Linked DNA regions of Bradyrhizobium diazoefficiens. The protein of the gene in region 1 interacts with the protein of each later gene in a pairwise test. Links are inferred from orthologs where the notes say so. Each region holds a gene or a part of one and is shown in the gene's direction. Other genes may lie near its edges. The genes, in order: JJC00_RS22835 and JJC00_RS02545.

Region 1 (3,203 bases):
TGAGGAGATCATCATGTTGAGGAAACTTTCGCTCGCTGCAGTCGCCGCGGTCGCGCTGGGTGCCGCGCTGGCTCCCACCTCCGCCTCCGCTCACTGGCATGGCGGTGGCTGGGGCTGGCACGGCGGTGGCGGCTGGCATCACGGCGGCTGGGGCTGGGGCGGACCGCGCTTCTACGCCGCGCCCGTCTCCTACGGTTATGGTGGCTGCTATGTGCGCCGGCTGGTCCCGACCCCCTGGGGACCCCGCTGGCGGCTGATCAACCGCTGCTACTGAGCCCAGCAGCTTCCTGAGGTACCGTTCCCCCCTGCGGTACCTTGCAAGAGAGGCCCCGGCGTTCCCCCCGCCGGGGCCTTGTATTTGGGCAAATACGGCGAATTCATACAATCTTTACTAGAAGGCCAGGTATCCCGACGCCCGACGAAACCATTTTGGGGCCAATGACTTGGTACCGTATCGATACTTCAAAAACACGGAACCCTGCGATGGCTGGCCTTTTTGCCAATGACACCGAACAGATCGACCGGCGCACCAGCCGCTCGATTTGCGATGCCGTGGGCGAGCTGCTTCAGCAGAGCCTTCGTCCTGAGCCCCGGCTCCCGACGCATCTCGAGCAGCTGATGGACGAGTTGAGGAAGCGCGAGCGCGAGTCGCACTAACGAAAAATCGGGTTGCGTTTGATCCCGCCTGCGGTGACAAGGCCGCATGCTCTCCATCACCGACCTCTCCATCCGCCTTGCCGGACGCCTTCTGATCGATAGTAGCTCCGTGCAGATCACGCCCGGCTCGCGCGTCGGCATGGTCGGACGCAATGGCACCGGCAAATCGACGCTGTTCAAGGTGATCCGCGGCGAGCTTGCGGCCGAGCACGGCTCGGTGACGCTGCCGCCGCGCTGGCGCGTGGGAAGCCTGGCGCAGGAAGCCCCAAACGGCCCCGAAAGCCTGATCTCGGTCGTGCTCAAGGCCGACCTCGAGCGCGACGCGCTGCTTCATGAAGCCGAGAGCGCCACCGATCCGCACCGGATCGCCGAGATCCAGACCCGGCTGGTCGACATCGACGCGCATTCGGCCCCAAGCCGCGCCGCCGCGATCCTGTCCGGCCTCGGGTTTTCCGCCGCCGACCAGCTGCGCCCCTGCGCCGAATTCTCCGGCGGGTGGCGTATGCGCGTCGCGCTGGCGGCGACGCTGTTCGCAGCCCCTGACTTGCTGCTGCTCGACGAGCCCACCAACTATCTCGACCTCGAAGGCACGCTGTGGCTCGAGGACCACCTCGCGCATTACCCGCGCACGGTGATCGTGATCAGCCATGACCGCGACCTGCTGGAGAGCTCGGTCGACCAGATCCTGCACCTGGAGCGCGGCAAGCTCACGCTCTACAAGGGCACCTACTCCTCCTTCGAGGAGCAGCGCGCCGCGCGCGAGCTGCTCGATGCCAAGCAGATCAAGCGCCAGGAAGCGGAGCGCGCGCATCTGCAAGCCTTCGTGGATCGATTCAAGGCCAAGGCGTCCAAGGCGCGCCAGGCCCAATCACGCGTCAAGATGCTGGAACGGCTGAAGCCGATCAGGGCGCTGGTGACGGAGGACGTGCGCGAGATCACATTTCCAGCGCCGGAAAAGATCTTGTCGCCGCCGATCATCGCCGTCGACAATGCTTCGGTCGGCTACGATCCGGCAACGCCGGTGCTCAGCCGCGTGACGCTGCGCATCGACAATGACGACCGCATCGCGCTTCTCGGCGCCAACGGCAACGGCAAGTCGACCCTCGTAAAGCTGCTCGCCGCGCGTCTGGCGCCGTTCTCGGGGAAAGTGACCCGCGCGGACAAGCTGTCGATCGCCTATTTCGCGCAGCATCAGCTCGACGAATTGAACGAGGACGCCTCCGCCTACGACCATATCCGCAAGCTGATGGGCGACGCGCCCGAAGCAAAGGTGCGAGCCCGCGCCGGCGCGATCGGCTTCTCCGGCAAGGCGGCCGACACCAAGGCTGGTAAACTCTCGGGCGGCGAGAAGGCGCGGCTGCTGTTGGGGCTTGCGACCTTCTTCGGCCCCAACATGATCATCCTGGACGAGCCGACCAACCATCTCGATATCGACAGCCGCGCCGCGTTGGCCGAGGCGATCAACGATTTTCCTGGCGCGATCATCATGGTCTCCCACGACCGCTATCTGATCGAGGCCTGCGCCGACCAGCTCTGGATCGTCGCCGACCGCACCGTGACCAATTACGACGGCGACCTCGACGAATACCGCCGCCTGGTGCTGTCCTCGCGCAACGGCGAGCCCGCCCCGCGCGAGCGCAGCGCACCGAGCGAGAAGCCGCAGCGACCGAGATCGGACAATCGCGGCTCGCTGAAGAAACGTATCGCGGAAGCCGAGAGCGAGATCGCCCGCGTCAGCGACATCATCGCCAAGATCGACACAGCACTCGCTTTGCCCGACATTTTTACGCGCGATCCCAAGCAGGCCGCGCAGCTCTCAAAGGCCCGCGCGAATGCGGCCGACGCGCTCGCGCGCGCGGAGGAGCAATGGCTCGAGGCGAGCGCGCAATTCGACGAGGCGGCGAGCTAGCCGCAGCAAAAGCTGGAAAACAACCCCATGCACGGTACCGGTGTTATGACACCACACCTTTAAGCATTGAACTGAATGCCTTTTGCGGAGCAGCCGGCTCTGCCGACGCGCTTTCCGAAAATCACGTGAAAAAGGCGTCGAGCTTCTGCAGCAGAAGCTCCGGCGCTTCCTCCGGCAGGTAATGTCCGCAGGGCAGGCTTCCGCCTTGCACGTTGTTCGCTTTGGCGCGCCAGGTATCGAGCACGTCATAGGTCGATCCGACCACGCCCTTTTCGCCCCACAGCACGAGGAGCGGGCAACCGATCCTCTTTTCGAAATCCGCCTCGTCGTGGATCAGGTCGATTCCGGCGGCGGCGCGATAATCCTCGCACACGGCGTGCAGAGTCTCGCGAGTGTAGCACCGCCGGTACTCCTCGAGCGCGACCGGATCGATGGCTCCCGGCGTCTTGTTCTGCTTGTTGATATGGGTCTGAAGATAGAATTCGAGATTGTTGCCGATCAACGTCTCCGGAAGCGGGGCCGGCTGGATGAGGAAGAACCACCACATGTAGCGCGTCGCGAATTCCTTGTTCGCCCTCGCATACATTGTCGCCGTCGGCGCGATGTCGAGCAGGACCGCCCTGGAGACGGCGTCCGG
Region 2 (3,836 bases), 4.3 Mb from region 1 along the record:
ACCGCCGGCGAGTGCAAGATCGGCATCATGCCGGCCAACATCTTCAAGACCGGCTCCGTCGGCATCGTCTCCCGCTCCGGCACGCTCACTTACGAAGCCGTGTTCCAGACCTCCCAGGAAGGCCTCGGCCAGACCACCGCGGTCGGCATCGGCGGCGATCCGGTCAAGGGCACCGAGTTCATCGACGTGCTGGAAATGCTGTTGGCCGACCGCAAGACCGAATCGATCATCATGATCGGCGAGATCGGCGGTTCCGCCGAGGAAGACGCCGCCCAGTTCCTCAAGGACGAGGCCAAGCGCGGCCGCAAGAAGCCGATGGTCGGTTTCATCGCCGGCGTCACCGCACCTCCCGGCCGCCGCATGGGCCACGCCGGTGCGATCATTTCGGGTGGCAAGGGCGACGCCGGTTCCAAGACCGACGCCATGAAATCCGCAGGGATTACAGTGTCGCCGTCTCCCGCCCGCCTCGGCCATACGCTTGCCGAAAAATTGAAGGGCTAATTCACTCCTTCGTACTTTTCCGGGCGAAGTTTCGCAGCAAATAGGATAAATGGTGCCTGTCGCGCTGAGCCTCTGCCGGGAGCTCAGCGCCAGCGCCGTTTGTTATGCGCGAACCAAAATCGCCAGGAACTCAAGTATGTCTCGCCAAGACGCGAACGCAGCCTTTGCCCTCTCCTCCTTTTTGCAGGGCATCAACGCCACCTACATCGACGAAATCTACGCCCGCTACGAGAAGGACCCGTCCTCGGTCGACGCCGAGTGGCAGGAGTTCTTCAAGAGCCTCAACGACCAGCCCGCCGACGTCCGGAAGAACGCCGAGGGCCCGTCCTGGGAGCGCGCCAACTGGCCGCTGGCCCCGACGGACGATCTGACCTCCGCCCTCGACGGCAACTGGGCCGAGGTGGAGAAGGCGGTCGGTGCCAAAATCGCCGCCAAGGCGCAGGCCAAGGGCGGCGACAAGGGCGCTGACATTTCCTCAGCCGACGTGCTCCAGGCCACGCGCGACTCCGTCCGCGCCCTGATGCTGATCCGCTCCTATCGCATGCGCGGCCACTTCCACGCCAAGCTCGATCCGCTCGGCATCGAAGCCCCGCGCAACCGCGAAGAGCTCGACCCGCGCACCTACGGCTTCGGCGAAGCCGATTTCGACCGCAAGATCTTCCTCGATCACGTGCTCGGGCTTGAATACGCCAACTTGCGCGAAATCACCGCGATCTGCGAGCGCACCTACTGCCAGACGCTCGGCGTCGAATTCATGCACATCAGCAACGCCGCGCAGAAGGCCTGGATCCAGGAGCGCATCGAGGGTCCGGACAAGGAGATCTCGTTCACCCGCGAAGGCCGGCGCGCGATCCTGATGAAGCTGGTCGAAGCCGAAGGCTTCGAGAAGTTCTGCGACACCAAGTTCACCGGCACGAAGCGCTTCGGCCTCGATGGCGGTGAATCGCTGATCCCGGCGCTCGAGCAGATCATCAAGCGCGGCGGCAATCTCGGCGTGAAGGAAGTCGTGGTCGGCATGCCGCATCGCGGCCGCCTCAACGTGCTGACGCAGGTGATGGGCAAGGCGCATCGGGCGCTGTTCCACGAATTCAAGGGTGGCTCGGCCAATCCCGACGCGGTCGAAGGCTCGGGCGACGTCAAATATCACCTCGGTGCGTCCTCGGACCGCGAGTTCGACGGCAATCGTATCCATCTGTCGCTGACCGCGAACCCCTCGCATCTCGAGATCGTCGATCCCGTCGTGCTCGGAAAAGTCCGCGCCAAGCAGGACCAGCATGGCGATCCGCCGGACCAGCGCATCTCGGTGATGCCGCTGCTCATGCATGGCGACGCGGCGTTCGCCGGCCAGGGCGTGGTCGCGGAATGCTTCGGTCTGTCGGACCTGAAGGGCTACCGCACCGGCGGCTCCGTGCACTTCATCGTCAACAACCAGATCGGCTTCACCACCTATCCGCGCTACTCGCGCTCCTCGCCCTATCCGTCTGACGTGGCGAAGATGATCGACGCGCCGATTTTCCACGTGAACGGCGACGATCCGGAAGCCGTGGTGTTCGCGGCCAAGGTCGCGACCGAATTCCGGCAGAAATTCCACAAGCCCGTCGTCATCGACATGTTCTGCTACCGCAGGCATGGCCATAACGAGGGCGACGAGCCGGCCTTCACCCAGCCGGTGATGTACAAGAGGATCGCGGCTCATCCGACGACGCTCGAGCTCTACGCCCGCCGCCTGATCAGCGAAGGCGTGATGACCGAGGGCGAGGTCGACAAGGCCAAGGCCGACTGGCGCGCGCGGCTCGATGCCGAGTTCGAGGCCGGCACCTCCTACAAGCCGAACAAGGCTGACTGGCTCGACGGCAAGTGGTCTGGCTTCAAGATCGCCGATCAGGAAGAAGATGCACGGCGCGGCGTCACCGGGGTCGGCACGGCTGAGCTCAAGGAAATCGGCCGCAAGATCACCAAGGTCCCGGACGGTTTCCGCGTTCACCGCACCATCCAGCGCTTCCTCGACAACCGCGCCAAGGCGATCGACACCGGCGTGGGCATCGACTGGGCGACCGGCGAGGCGCTGGCGTTCTGCACGCTGCTGAACGAGAACCATCACGTCCGTCTGTCCGGACAGGATTCGGAGCGCGGCACCTTCTCGCAGCGTCACTCGGTCCTGATCGACCAGGAGGACGAGAGCCGCTACACGCCGTTCAACCATCTCGGCCACGAGCAGGGCCACTACGAGGTCATCAACTCGTTGCTGTCGGAAGAGGCCGTGCTCGGCTTCGAATACGGCTACTCGCTCGCCGAGCCGAACACGCTGACCCTGTGGGAAGCCCAGTTCGGCGACTTCGCCAACGGCGCGCAGGTCGTGTTCGACCAGTTCATCTCCTCAGGCGAGCGCAAATGGCTGCGCATGTCCGGCCTCGTCTGCCTGCTGCCACACGGCTATGAGGGCCAGGGACCGGAGCACTCTTCGGCGCGTCTGGAGCGTTACCTGCAGATGTGCGCGGAAGACAACATGCAGGTGGTCTACCCGACCACGCCGGCGAACTACTTCCACGTGCTGCGCCGCCAGCTGCATCGCGAGATCCGCAAGCCGCTGATCGTGATGACGCCGAAATCGCTGCTGCGTCACAAGCGGGCCGTGTCGCGTCTGGAGGAGCTCGCCAAGGATACGACCTTCCACCGCATCCTCTATGATGATGCCCAGATGCTGCCGAACGAGGCGATCAAGCTCGTTCCGGACGACAAGATCCGCCGCATCGTGCTGTGCTCGGGCAAGGTCTATTACGACCTCTACGAGGAGCGCGAGAAGCGCGGCATCGACGACATCTACCTGATGCGCGTCGAGCAGCTCTATCCGGTGCCGCTGAAGGCGCTGGTGGCCGAGCTGTCCCGCTTCAAGAAGGCGGAAGTGATCTGGTGCCAGGAAGAGCCCCGCAACATGGGTGCCTGGCACTTCATCGAGCCCTATCTGGAATGGGTGCTGAACCAGGTGAACGGCGTGAGCCGGCGTCCGCGTTATGTCGGCCGCGCCGCTTCCGCCGCGACCGCCACTGGTCTGATGTCCAAGCATCAGGCGCAGTTGAAGGCGTTCCTGGACGAAGCACTGAGCTAACCGAAATTCCAATTGTCATGCCCCGCCCAGTGCGCAATCGCGCACAAGGGCGGGGCATCCAGTACGCCGCGGCGTCCGTTCTGATCCACGATCGTCACGGAGTACTGGATCGTCCGCCCCAGTGCGCAACTGCGCACAAGGCGGACGATGACGGCCAAAAAACGATTAAGGAAAAGACCATGACTGAAATTCGTGTGCCGACGCTCGGCGAATCCGTCACCGAGGCCAC

What was found.
Region 2: the proteins of JJC00_RS22835 (region 1) and JJC00_RS02545 interact in binary tests that used the Escherichia coli proteins (3 or more experiments, as listed by UniProt). The link is inferred for Bradyrhizobium diazoefficiens from one-to-one orthologs.

What each region holds. Positions count from the first base shown.
Region 1 is NZ_CP067102.1:4,861,192-4,864,394, forward strand. What follows is about bases 246-3,134. They hold JJC00_RS22835 (ABC-F family ATP-binding cassette domain-containing protein), read left to right. Parts: upstream 246-703; coding sequence 704-2,566; downstream 2,567-3,134. Other genes in these bases: JJC00_RS22825 (sulfur globule protein precursor), read left to right, coding at 246-274; JJC00_RS22830 (hypothetical protein), read left to right, coding at 484-657; JJC00_RS22840 (alpha/beta fold hydrolase), read right to left, coding at 2,688-3,134. Outside these bases: more of JJC00_RS22825, read left to right, coding at 14-245; more of JJC00_RS22840, read right to left, coding at 3,135-3,203. UniProt on the Escherichia coli protein: Genetic data indicate it may be involved in ribosome assembly or function.
Region 2 is NZ_CP067102.1:544,040-547,875, forward strand. The notes cover bases 286-3,807. They hold JJC00_RS02545 (2-oxoglutarate dehydrogenase E1 component), read left to right. Parts: upstream 286-637; coding sequence 638-3,607; downstream 3,608-3,807. Other genes in these bases: sucD (succinate--CoA ligase subunit alpha), read left to right, coding at 286-501; odhB (2-oxoglutarate dehydrogenase complex dihydrolipoyllysine-residue succinyltransferase), read left to right, coding at 3,787-3,807. In the rest of the region: more of sucD, read left to right, coding at 1-285; more of odhB, read left to right, coding at 3,808-3,836. UniProt on the Escherichia coli protein: E1 component of the 2-oxoglutarate dehydrogenase (OGDH) complex which catalyzes the decarboxylation of 2-oxoglutarate, the first step in the conversion of 2-oxoglutarate to succinyl-CoA and CO(2).